Coraliomargarita algicola: one gene and its partner. The protein of the gene in region 1 interacts with the protein of each later gene in a pairwise test. Links are inferred from orthologs where the notes say so. Each region holds a gene or a part of one and is shown in the gene's direction. Other genes may lie near its edges. The genes, in order: def and SH580_RS09715.

What was found.
Region 2: the proteins of def (region 1) and SH580_RS09715 interact in binary tests that used the Escherichia coli proteins (3 or more experiments, as listed by UniProt). The link is inferred for Coraliomargarita algicola from one-to-one orthologs.

Annotation. Positions count from the first base shown.
Region 1 is NZ_CP138858.1:3,845,453-3,851,998, reverse strand. What follows is about bases 1,222-4,119. They hold def (peptide deformylase), read left to right. Parts: upstream 1,222-2,330; coding sequence 2,331-2,909; downstream 2,910-4,119. Other genes in these bases: SH580_RS15860 (lactonase family protein), read right to left, coding at 2,936-4,054; SH580_RS15870 (YkoF family thiamine/hydroxymethylpyrimidine-binding protein), read left to right, coding at 2,004-2,285; SH580_RS15875 (fatty acid CoA ligase family protein), read right to left, coding at 1,222-1,865. In the rest of the region: SH580_RS15880 (NAD-dependent epimerase/dehydratase family protein), read right to left, coding at 1-237; more of SH580_RS15875, read right to left, coding at 354-1,221; SH580_RS15855 (hypothetical protein), read left to right, coding at 4,405-6,546. UniProt on the Escherichia coli protein: Removes the formyl group from the N-terminal Met of newly synthesized proteins. Requires at least a dipeptide for an efficient rate of reaction. N-terminal L-methionine is a prerequisite for activity but the enzyme has broad specificity at other positions.
Region 2 is NZ_CP138858.1:2,438,568-2,445,191, reverse strand. What follows is about bases 2,132-5,107. They hold SH580_RS09715 (aspartate-semialdehyde dehydrogenase), read left to right. Parts: upstream 2,132-3,099; coding sequence 3,100-4,116; downstream 4,117-5,107. Other genes in these bases: SH580_RS09705 (SGNH/GDSL hydrolase family protein), read right to left, coding at 4,695-5,107; SH580_RS09710 (hypothetical protein), read left to right, coding at 4,159-4,551; SH580_RS09720 (L,D-transpeptidase family protein), read right to left, coding at 2,561-3,106; SH580_RS09725 (YkgJ family cysteine cluster protein), read right to left, coding at 2,241-2,561; SH580_RS09730 (PepSY-associated TM helix domain-containing protein), read left to right, coding at 2,132-2,216. Also shown: SH580_RS09735 (TonB-dependent receptor domain-containing protein), read left to right, coding at 1-805; more of SH580_RS09730, read left to right, coding at 888-2,131; more of SH580_RS09705, read right to left, coding at 5,108-6,624.

The DNA of each region.
Region 1 (6,546 bases):
CCAACTGCCCCAGACGCCTGCCTTCGCCGCAACATGAAAGACCGCATCCACGCCCACGCATGCTGCGCGCACATCCTCTTCACTCGCTAGATCACCACAAACAACGTCCACTCCTTTCGCCACCAATCCTGCTTGCGGCGAACGCCCGAAGGAACGCACAGCATAGCCACGAGCCAGCAATCGCTCGATCACATAACTGCCGACAAACCCTCCTCCTCCAGTGACTAAGACATTCATTGCGTGAAATTATTTCAGAGCAAATTTACGCGCAAGCGACAAACGATGAATCTTCGCGTTGTGCCGTACATCAACCGGAAACTTGGCTTCAAAAAAGAAATCCCGAATCTTATGAGTCATCGCATGGCTCTGCGCCAGCTGCTCCAGCGAGCTGACAAACTGCGCGCGCGCAGCCGCCGTCCGGGGAAATGCAGACTTTTCCGGCTCGACCACAATTCCCGGGCGCCCGCCCCAAGATCGATCAATGCCGAACGAAACACCTGCGGGTGCGCGTTAAAGATGGCCTCACAACAATCCGTATACATCGCTCCCGTCTCAGTCAGCACGCGCTCCACCTTACGGCCACAGAACCACAAACGCCCCTCGCCATCCAACCAGCCCATATCCCCCATCCGGTGCCAATGCGCCGCACCATCCGCAATTTTCGAACTCGCATCCGCTTGTGGTAATTGATCATAGCCCCGGGTCACTGACGGCCCCCGTGCAATGATTTCACCTATCGCCCCCTGCGGCAAGTCCCGCACATCTGCGATATCAGCAATCGCAGCCTCCACAGGTTCTATAATCCGCACCGAAACCTCCGGCAAAGGACACCCCACGCAAGTCCCCTCGCCCAATTGCGTGCGCGCCGCAGTCTGCTCCAGCACCTCCGAAGCCGAAATCGAACTCACTGGCAAAGCCTCCGTTGCGCCATAGGGCGTGTGAATTTCCCCCTGAGGAATGATCGCCCGCATCTGCGCCATCAGTGCGGGCGGCACAGGTGCGCCCGCCATCAGGATACGCCGCACACTTGGCAGTGTAATGGACTCGCGCTCACAATAGCGCGCAATCTTGGTCCACAAGGCCGGCGAGCCAAAGCTGTTGGTCACTAAATTCTGCTGGATCGCACGCACGATTTGCGCCGGTTCCACTGTCGCGGGACGACTCGGATTCATGTCCGGAACCACCGTACACATACCCAGCGCAGGATTAAATAATGCAAATACTGGCAACATCGGCAGATCCACCTCGCCCGGCTGAATGCCATATTGTCGCCGTATCGCCTCCACTTGCGCCAGAAACATTCCATGCGCATAACAGACCCCTTTCGCGGGCCCGGTCGATCCAGATGTAAAAAGAATCGCCGCCAACTCATCGGCCGCGGAATCCACCACCTCGAAGGCCCCCTGACGCTTGAACCGGCCAATCTCTTTTTCAAAACCAGCTCCAACACCAATCTTAATACCGACCCCACGAAAACTCGGACGAAATAATCGCGCGATCCATATCGCCGGCGCGATGCCCACCAGCGCACTCGGCTGCGAGTGACGCACACAACGCAGAAACTTCCTCAGCCCCATACCAGGGTCGATCACAATCGGCACCGCGCCCATTTTAAACAAAGCAAAGACAATACGGATCAAATCCAGCCCCGGCCGCACCATGAGTAACACCCGTGAGCCACGCCGAATCCCCGCAGCGGCGAAATAATGCGCCGTTGAGGCAGCCTCCGCCTCCAACTCCGCAAAGCTGCGCTCCGCATAGCGAATCGTACCATCGGGAGCATGCCCGACTGGCGCACGCACAGCCGCAGCCTCGGGTTGGGCGACTGCTTGCTGAGCTAGGAAATGTGCAACATTATAAGCCATCGTATCTAAGCATGAACAAGTAGCGCATTCACAGCCGACGGCTAGCGTTTTTTGCTGGCAGTTAAAAACAATGCCCTAGCACCAGAACCTAGAGTATATTCCGCCGTGACAAGCGGCGAATGGGTGCCTAAACCATACATGATGGAAAAAACCGATCCACTGATTTCGATTCAAATCTCTGTTTACGCACTCGACGGCAAAGTGCGCGAAGCGGTGCATTGCTATCTGGACGCCCTGGATGCCACGGGGATCCAACGTGAAACAGGCAGCATGTCCACGGTCGTGTGGGGCGAAGCCGCTCAAGTATGGTCAGCGCTACAATCGGCCTATGAAACAGTCGCCGCCCAACATGAAGTCATCGTCAACACCACGATGAGCAACGCAGCTCCCCTCCCTGCCCGCGCATCTGGACAGCGTTAGCCTATAAACTAAGACCTCAGAAAAAAATATACCATTTAAACAATCATGATTTTACGAGTCACCAAATACGGCGAACCGATTCTCCGCAAAGTCGGCAAACCGATCACTGAATTCAACGCCGAGCTGGCTAAACTGGCCAACGACATGGTGGATACGATGTATGACGAGGAAGGTATTGGACTGGCCGCTCAGCAGATCGACCAAGCACTACAACTCTGCGTGGTGGATGTGCGTCCGCCGGAAGGTGCCGAAGTTCCTTTTAACTATAGCTTCGACGGCAAGCAGCCGCCGCTGGACCTGATCATGCCCATGGCCATCGCTAACCCTAAAATCACGATCCTGGATGCGACGGAAGAAGTTTACGAGGAAGGCTGCCTCTCCTTCCCAGGCGTCAATGGTCGAGTGGACCGACCGATCGGCGTGCGTTGTGAATTTCAAGACACTGAAGGCAACTCACACGTGATCGAAGCAGACGGATTACTAGGGCGCTGCATTTTACATGAAGTCGACCACCTCCAGGGCAAGCTCTTCATCGACATCATGTACAAACGGGATCTCAAGAAGAATGAGACCAAAATCAAAAAGCTGAAACGTGAAACTCGTGACTTTTTAAAAGGCAGGTAGTTCCACTGCTCACTCTGGCTTCTGAATTAATTCAACAACACGCAGATTGCATTTGGCACCTGGATGACACTCTTGCTGCGGTAACTGAGCTCACCGGTGTCTGGGTCCACTGCCAAAACGGTCACTGTGCCAGAATGCGCACCGGCGGCCAGCAGCCAACGGCCGCTGGAGTCTATGTTGATACTGCGTGGCCACGCACCGCGGATGGGCTCAACGTCAACGACCTGCAGCTGCCCGCTGGCGGGCTCGATTTTAAAGGCAGTCACGCTGTCGTGTCCGCGATTGGCAGCATAGACAAACTGCCCGTTTGGATGCACCAGAATCTCGGAGCCGGAATTGGAATTCTCTTTGGCCTTCACCACGTCGCTCAATGTCGGCGCAGACGACAGCAGCTTAGCAGTCCCAGCAGCGGCGTCGTATGCGAAGGTCGAAACAGTCAGGCTCAACTCATTGAGCAAGAAGATATATTGGCCATCAACCGAGAACCTCATATGGCGCGGCCCCCCTCCGGGGATCGAGTCCGCATGACCGACTTGCTGGATCGACGCAGCATCGCTTTGAACCTTATAAATAACGATCTGATCAAGCCCGAGGTCAGGCACAAAAGCAAAACGTCCATCCGGAGAGAAACCGGTCCAATGCGGATGTGGTGCATTTTGGCGTTTCGCCACCACGCCAGAGCCGCCCACATGTTTTAGAACCTGCCGACTCGCTTGCACATGGCCATCCACAGCCAGTGGGAAGAGCTCAACCGAGCCTGCACCATACTGCGCCGTCAGCAAAAAACGACCGGACGGATGCACGCTGATATGCGCGGCACCGCCACTCACGATAGGCTCGGAATTGAGTAAAGAGAGCGAACCATCCGCCGCGATGGCATATGCGACAACCGAGGGCTGTCCATCAAGTTTAGCGACCGCATAGAGTTTCGTACGATCAGGGTGGAAGGCCAGAAACTCAGGCGCCTGCACCGCTGCGACTAGAGTCGCCTCGGAAAGTTTACCTTTGTCGACATCCAGCACGGCATGGTAGATGCCGTGGGCCTGCCCCCCACCGGTGCCAAAATAAACATCAACTGTTGCAGACAGAAGGCCGAGCTGAGTGTATAGATATAGCAGAAAGCTATAGCAAAGTCGTCGAGTCATGCATTCCAGCAAAAACGTCCCAGACCTCCTCGGCAAGCTCACACATGCATGATGAATCCATCAAGTTACGCAGTCGACTTGAACTCGCTGACAGGTAGATAAAGCGAAAACGCATGACTCTACACTGTATTCACTCATACGAATCAAGTTTCAGCTTGAAGTTACGTAATATACTAAATATGTTACGTAACAATTCAACATACTCATTTCTGTATACTCGTTTATGCAAATATCTGGCTCTACTCCTACCACGAAGATGTTCATCGTCTTTTTGAAGTGATTATACCCCCTCAAAGATAGAAGATCGACATCCGCTCCAGTCCCTTTCAGATACTTAATTTAGAGAAACCATGCACCCCGCCCACTCTGCCCAAACAGCGAAAGGATTCGCTCTGCTATTGGCACTGACGCTGATGTCCTTTGTGGTCCTGCTGATGCTCAGTTTGAGCACAATGATTCAGGTGGATATCCGTGCGGCCGAATCCGCGGCCCGTACACAAAAAGCTCAAACCAACGCATTACTGGGTCTACAAGTTGCACTTGGAGAACTTCAAAACTTTGCCGGCCCAGACACGCGCGTGACCGCCCGAGCCGATATCTACGGAACCTCCGACACCAGCCCTTGTTGGGCTTGGACAGGAGTCTGGGATAGTCAGGACCCCTCCCCGGCCGCAGCAAGGAGCGACCACACCCTCAGACGCGCTTATCAAGCCACTAACGGTGAAGCAAAACCGCCTCCACTAGCCTGGTTAGCCTCAGGCATAGATGGAAGCTCTCCCGCCAACATAGATCCTACGAATCCAAACATACCCAGCGATCGACAGGTCCTCATGCTCTCCGCTGAAACCACGATCAGCACACCGCCAGTCATCGTCGGAAAGAAATCGATCACATCGAACTCTGGCGGAGCGAATGGGTCTTATGCCTGGTGGGTCGGCGACGAGGGAGTGAAGGCGAGGATCAACGTGAGCGACCCCTTCCGCGATGAAAACCAGTCGATAGAGCATTTTGTGGGCCCCAGCTTTAATCTGATAAATGAAGCGCAAAAAACTACGCTACTCGACTCCAGCCTCGCGCTCACTCCCGGCATCCAACAGCTCGGAGGGCCTTGGGGGCAGTTGACCGAGAGCGAACTGGAGTTATTTAACAAAGCATTCAGCTATGAAAGCCTACGGGCATTACTCAAGCTAAGCTCAGAAGCTGAAGCGAGTCTATTCAACGCTTACAAACATGACCTCACAGTCTATTCGCAAAGCTTGCAAACCGACACGCGAAAAGGTGGTTTCAAAAAAGATCTCACGATGGCTTTTGAAAGCCCGACCGTATTTGAGCATTTCTTTGGGGTGCAAGCGACAAACCTATCCTTTACCAGAACGGATCGCGAAGAGGATCAGCTATTTCAGGGTGTCATGGAATTCCCAGTCGCCGAAGTTGCAGAGCCTCCCAGCGAATTCTATCTCTGTCCTGAACTTCAAAGAATCAATAAGCTGACCGACGTGGGGCCCAACTGGGGCAGTCTTTACAGCTACTACAATCTCTACAAGTTGGACGACTTAGCCACGGATGGAGCGATCAAGCCCATCCTAGCTTATCCAGTCGCCGGAGGGCCAAACGAAGTGCCCGATGCGCTTCCATATAAAAACTACCAAAAATACTATCATCCCGATGAACAACACACCAACAGTCCGATCACTCCAATCCTGGAGCGATTCCAACTTCACATACGTGTAGGCTCTACAAGCGAAGAAGTCGATGGTGTCGACAAATACAAACTCCGCTTCTACTTACAACCGATGTTAGCGATGTGGAACCCCTACAATGTAAAACTCAAGCGCGCCTACCCCAACATCGACCAAAACAACTTCTATCCGCAGTATCGGTTCTCATTTGAAGCAGCCCCCGAGTTAGTCATTTCAGGAGAATTCGACGACGGCACGCCATTCAACGAAACCATTAATATTGCCAACGCCTACATGAAGGGGGAAGGTAACAATCAATACACGCAGGGGGTCTGGGCAGCGCTGGCACCAGCAGACCTCGAATTCATGCCCGGCGAAATTCGCATCCTGTCAGCAACTGCCGATGCAAGCGGCAATTTTCGTGAAAATGAATTAGATTACGGATGGCAAGATTCCGAAGGCTTTTACTTCGATTGGCCATTCAAGTATTCACACAGTTCGTATGTGGACAAATACGTAGCCGATAAGGCAGTCACCGTTCACAGCGTCCAAATCAAGGAGCGCAACGACGATTGGTTTGTTGGAGGCTCCAAGGGCGACCAACTCAGTGGAGCGTATTGGCAACTCATTCACGAAACGCCATCTGATACCAATAAGAACAACTCTAACTTGATCATGCAAAGTTCGAGCGGTTTCTGGAAAGACCCCGTTTACGCCAGCGAGCACCCCGACGCAGAGCTATCTCCCGGCACTCTCGAAGACGGCACCATTCCTCCCTTCCTGCCTAGCCAGCGACTCGGCTCCAACTACCTG
Region 2 (6,624 bases), 1.4 Mb from region 1 along the record:
GCTTTCTGCCGGGGGGCGTTTCGATCGCTATACCTTGGATGAGCGTGGTGGCGTGGATGTCGATAATTCAGGCTTCAGTCCCAATGGCACGATTATTGTGCGCCCCACCGAGGGCTTGGAGATTCATGCCACCTATGCAGAGGCATTGCGCGGCGCCTATCCGACTCAAGCCTATTTCGATACAGTCACGCAAGACCCTGATATGAAGGCGGAGCGATCGACGAACCTAGAGCTTGGTTTCGAGTACACGATTAAGAATTACTACATCGCCGCGAACATCTTCCAGTTGGAAGTCGACGACGTGATCAATCCTGGCTATGACCGTGGCACCGGGCTGCGCACTAATGTCGGCGATTTTGAAACAACCGGTTATGAAATTATGGCTGGGGCACAGTTCGGTGCTCTTAACGTTGAGCTCGGTGTGACTGAGAGCGATCCGGAAATGACATACTACGATGGTTCCAGCGATGAAGAGTATAGCCTAGTCGGCACTAACACCGGACGCACTTGGTTTGGTAACTTGGAATACGTCTTTGAGGAATTGAACCTCATCACTGGTTGGTATGTTAGTTATGTCGAAGCCATTGACTCGGACACCGCACGTGCGCTGCGCGAAAAGAGCTCGTATACAGTGCATGATGCCTACCTGCGTTGGACGCCCAAGTCCTTGGATGCACTGACTGTAAACCTGACTCTGAGCAACGTATTCGATAAATATTATTATGATCAGGCCACCTTTGCTTATACTAGCGGATATGCCGCGAGTGGCCGTGAATTAGCATTGAGTCTTTCCTACAAATTTTAGGTAATTTATACGATTCGCAAGTTTTGCGCTTACACTGCGATGCGGTGTAAGCGCTTTTTGTTTTTTGTTCATTTCATTTTTTATGAAACGCTTTCGTAAAATAATTTTTTGGGTGCATCTCTGTGTCGGTGTGGCAGTCGGGTTTATGATCGCATTACTTTGCCTGACCGGGGCCGTGCTCGCTTTTGAGGATGACTTTATCGCTGCAGTTGAAAAAGACTCGGTCACTCTGGAGCTTGCTGCCGGAACAGAGCGCAAAGCGATCGACGAGTTGGTGCGTATGGCCCAAGAGGTCGAGCCGGATGCGACGTTTTCGCAGATCGTGATTGCCTTCGAGCCGAGCACTGCCTGGCGCTTGAATATGGGACGACGTGACTTTCGCTATCTCAATCCTTATACGGGAGAGATTTGGCAAAGCGAAGCACAGGGACTGCGCGATTTTTTCTTTTTTAATTTCGAACTGCACCGTTGGTTGGTGTTGCAGGGGGACTCGCGTGATACCGGGCGTATGATCACCAATGTCGCCAACCTCGGCTTTCTCTTTCTTTGTCTGAGTGGCTTGTACCTGTGGTTCCCACGCGTGTGGCGTTGGAAGGCCTTTCGTGCTGTGATGATGCTCAAGCGCGGTGCTAAAGGCAAGGCGCGTGATTTTAATTGGCACAACGTTTTTGGTTTCTGGGCGCTGATTCCGCTCATTCTGATGATTTTGACCGGAGCGTATTTCTACTACGACTGGGCGAAAGACGGTGCAAATATACTCTTCGGCCCATCCGCGCCACGTGTGGGTACGCAACTCCCAGCACAGCACATAGAAGACAGCCTAATCGAGGGAGAGACGCTCAGTATGGAGGCTCGCTTTGATGTCGCGAGTGCTTGGAGCGAAGATTGGGAAGAAATCACTATGCCCATTGCCAGCAGCGCGACTCTAGGACCTCGCGGTGCAGGACAAGGTGCTGGACGCGGTGCCGGATCGGGGCGTGGTCCTGGGCAGGGGCAGGGCGGTGGCTCTGGCGGTCAGGGTGCAGGCGATGGCAGTGGCCCCGGCGGTGCTATCGGCGCCGGCACCGGTCCCGGTGCGGCTCAGGGAGGCGGACGACGTGGCCCCAGTGTCGATCCTGCCTTGGTTTTGGTTCAAGAGGCGGGACAATGGTTTCCGTTTAACCGTCCTTCCGAGCTCTTGGTCGATCTGTATACAGGTGTGATCGCGGCTCAGCGTCAGCCTTCCGATCTCAGCTTCAGGGAGAAATTACACAGTTCCCTGCGCTACATCCACACTGGCGAGGCTGGACTCCTTCCGGGCAAAATCATCGCCTTCCTAGGCTGCATCGCCGGACTGATCCTCGTTTATTCCGGCTTCGCTTTGAGCTACCGCCGCTTGATGAGTAGCCGCCGTAAAAAGAAAGCGAGTTGAGTCAGTGGCGGGAATGCCCTCCGGCTAAGATCCGTCTTGGCGCCTGACTCCCATGCGTTCCCGCGCCTCGATGCATTGAGCGCTGCCGGCTTCAAACCGCCTACAGACTGCCGGGCGGGTGGCGTAAATGCGGCACAACTGGTCTTCTTTTAAAAACGCACAGCTCTCCAAAAAGGGGAGCGGGTGCATTTGGTAAGCTTTGTCCTTGGTGGCCAGGTGGGACTCCAGTTGTCGAGTCTCACGCCGGATCGCGGGTTCGCGCTCGGCATCGGCCTCGCTGGCAAAAATCGGAAAGCAGCGGCAGCAGGCGCCGCAGTTTTCGCAGTCGTATTCCGGGCGTGGCATTAGCGTATCCAAACGAGATCACCTGCCTCGACTCGCTCGAAGAGCTCGATCATTTCGCGATTGCGCAGCTGCACGCAGCCCGCGCTGGCGGGTTGTCCGATCAGTTCTTCTTTGTTGGTGCCGTGAATATACACGTAGCGATCGTAGGTGTCGCAGCCAGGGCCGCTGTTTTTGCCCGGCTCCAGACCGCGCATGCGTAGGATACGACTGGTGATCAGGCTGCGCGCGGCATCTTCCTCGGAGACCTCGGTGTAAAGTTCTCCCGTCGCCACCCGTCCCTTAAAGACCATGCCTTCCGGCGCATCGGCTCCGATCTTGTCGGCGATGGTGTGGAGTCCCGAGGGAGTGCCAAAAGAATCTGCCACACAAGAGGGCGGATTTTTTGAGGTTGAGACTGTATATTCTTTCACTAGCTTGCTATTTTCCAGAACGACCATTGTTTGGTCGGCAATTGAAACCAGCAAGCAGCGATCTGTAGGTGTTATTGACAAGGCCTCACAGCTTTGTTTTACACGCGCGCTTTCCTCTATTAAATCAAATGGCATATAACGTAGGCATCCTCGGAGCGACTGGTGCAGTCGGTCAAGAAATCATTCGTCTCCTTCACGAGCGTGAGTTCCCCATCGCGGAACTTCGTTTGCTCGCATCGGCACGCTCCGCGGGCAAGACACAATCGTTTGGCGACAAATCCTGGACGATTCAAGAAGCGACTCCAGAGAGCTTCGCAGGGCTGGACGTCTGCATCTTTAGCGCCGGGGGCGACCAGTCCAAGCTCTTCGCTGCAGAGGCCGTCAAGCGCGGTTGTATCGTCGTCGATAACAGCTCCGCCTTCCGCCAGGACCCCAACGTGCCACTGGTCATTCCCGAGATCAATCCCGACTCGGTCGACAATCACCAAGGCATTTTGGCCAACCCGAATTGCTCGACAGCGATCTCGTTGATGGGGCTCTATCCGCTGCACAAAGCCTTCGGTCTGAAGTCTTTTATCGCTTCCACTTACCAAGCCGTTTCCGGCAGTGGCGCCGGCGGCTTGATCGAACTCGATCAACAGGCTCACGCTTGGGCTGAAGGGGGTGAGATGAAGCAAGAAGTGTATCCGCATCAGATCGCCTTCAATCTCATTCCCCACGTCGACAAGTTTCTTGACGACGGCTACACCAAGGAAGAGATGAAGATGCTCAACGAGGGCCGCAAGATCATGGGGATCGACGATCTCCGCGTGACTTGCACCTGTGTGCGTGTGCCCGTCTTCCGTGCCCACTCGATCTCGATCAGTGCTGAATTTGAAAAGCCCGTCACTGTTGAAGCCGCGCGCGAAGCCGTGCGTAATTTCGAAGGTGCCGAACTGGTGGACAATCCCGCTAATGCCGAATACCCGATGCCGCTCAACTACTCCGAGGTGGTGCCTTGTGGCGTCGGCCGCATCCGCAAAGATCTGGTATTCGACAACGGTCTCGCGCTTTGGGTGACTGGCGACCAGCTCTGGAAGGGCGCCGCCCTCAACGCCATTCAAATCGCCGAGCTCCTGCACAAAAAGGGGAAGTTGTCATCGTAGGGGCTTCACTGGTGAAGACCGCCGATCCACTCTGCCGATCCGATGTCTGAACTCCACACACTCGTCGATTTCGGCATTTGTGTGATTCTGTGGCTGGTGCAGTGCATCATTTATCCGAGCTTCTTGCATATGGAGGGGGCGTCGATGATCGATTGGCATAAGACTTATGTCTTTCGTTTCACCTGGATCATCGCTCCGTTGATGATCTTGCAACTCATCTGTGCCGCTTGGGCGGTGTGGGCGTTCGGCACAGCCTTGAGCTGGCTGGTCTTGATACTGGTCATGACATGCTGGGGGCTGTCCTTTTTCGTATCCGTGCCGCTACACCGCCAGATCGATCAAGGTGATTCGACGCAAATCAAGCGCCGGCGGTTGATTTGGACTAATTGGCCGCGCACGCTTTTGTGGACGGCGGTATTTATTTTAGGCTGGTAGTTGCGGGGCAGGACAGGTCTTTTCGAGCGCTTTAAGTATGAGCCTGAATTCAAGCGTTTGAAACAACGGCGAACGGCCGTCACTCTTGCCTGATACTATGCTGGGTATGAGTGAGCGCTTTAGCGCTTGATTATAATGTGTACTTAATTCGCCACGAAATCAATCACCCGCAGCGCAGTGCCGCCGGCTTTGATAGGTCCGGGGCGGTTGTCCAAAATCTCGATTTCGAGACTGTGAGATCCAGGCGCTAATTCGTTAAAAAACATCACAGTCATCGGATAATTAAATCCGCTATAACGGTGGAGGGTATCAATTTCTTGGCTCTGCTCGCCGTCCACAGTGCAGCGTAGGATACCGGCATCCGGCCCCGCCAGCATGTAGGCGCCGATTGCGGTCCCCTCGAAGTCGATTGTCAGTTTTGCATGGGCTTGGCTGCTGTAAATCATGGGCACCTCTTTAAAGCGTGAGCGCACGGCTCCCGCATTTTCTTCCGGCCAATTGGGAACGCCGACCGTCCAGTTTGCATCCATCTGGAGGGCGTCGAGCGGCAAAAAGCGTCCGTGGATATAGCTCTTTGCGTCGATCACATCCGGCAGCGCATATGGCTGTGCTTGCGCGTCGGCCGAGAGAGGTTTCGCCCACTGCTGGAGCAGGGCACGACGAATCATCGTCGCACACATGGTGTTGCCGTATTCGTTCGGGTGCACGCCACCGAATTTTTTCCAGTCCATCTTCCCCGCAGTAATCAAGTCTGCCAGTTCCTGAGCGAGGTGATTGACCGAGACCCCGTAGTGCTCGGCCACCTGGCTGTGTGCCTCGATCGACGGGGTGCTTTCGCCACGTTGTAGTTTTCGCAGAATGTTTTCATTCACGAAAAAGGTCATCACGATATCGACTTTCGGGTTATGCCTTCTCGCTTGTGCGATGATGCCCTCCATGCCACGCAAGGCGTCCTCATAATCCTGCTGTGCATCCTGGTCGTCATTCACCGCGAACTCTACAAATAAGAGATCCAACGGTCCGTGGCTCAGAACATCCTGCTCTAGACGAAAGGCACCTGTGTCGGAACAGGTCGAGCTGATGCCTGCGTCGGTAAAGGTAAAGGCTGTCTCTGGAAAACGTGCTTCCAGCATCTCACAGAGCATGGGACGATAGCCATTCATCTCGGTGATTGAGCCGCCAATAAAAGCCACATGCCCGCGCCGCTGTTGTTCGAATTGAATACGCGAGTTTTGAAAATCGCTGCGCAAAATGAAGTTTTTGTCGCTGACGATTTGATCGGCGGCTAGGTCGCCTTGGCCCTGAGAGTGTTGAATAATAAAATCAACAATTGGCTGTGGATCTTCCAGCGAGTGGGGATGGTGCCCGGCGTCCGGTTTATGAATCACTTTAAAGGTGCCGCCCATCGTATGATAGCGCGCTTCCGCGATCGCCGTGTTCTCCGCGACCGGCACCACCTCGTCCGCATCGCCGACCACGTGCAGGATGGGAATGCCCGCTTTCGCTAAGGGCGCCAAGTTGTCGATCGGGTTGCCCGTATAGGCGGTGGCCTCCGCCTGATCTTTAAAACCATAACGAGCCAGAATGGCGTCATTGATGCCCGGCCAGCTCTTGAAGTCCATGACCGGCGCATCGGCATAAATCGCGGCCACCTTGTCCGGATTGGCGGCCGCCCAATTATAGACGATCAAGCCACCCCGCGACATGCCTTCCAATACTGCCCGATCGGCAAACAAATGCTCAAAGCGCAGGTAGTTGTAAAAGGCATTCCAGCGCGCGACCGCCTCGGGACTGCCGTATAAACCGCTCACATCACAATAGACCACATGATAACCCCGCTCCAGCATCGCGATGTCGAACTGCGGCTCATGCCCCCAGAAGCGCGCGCGCCACACCCAAGGCTTCCCATCGGCCTCCTGATGAGGAATCACAATTCGCGTATCCTCATGCACCACCATTTCAAAGCCATGCCAATCCTGCACCTCGCCCGGAAACTTCTGCGCCGCCTCACTGCTTTGTGGCAGGGGCGCAGCTGCGAGCTCTGTTTTGTTCTGAGTCAGGTTCATTTTAGGA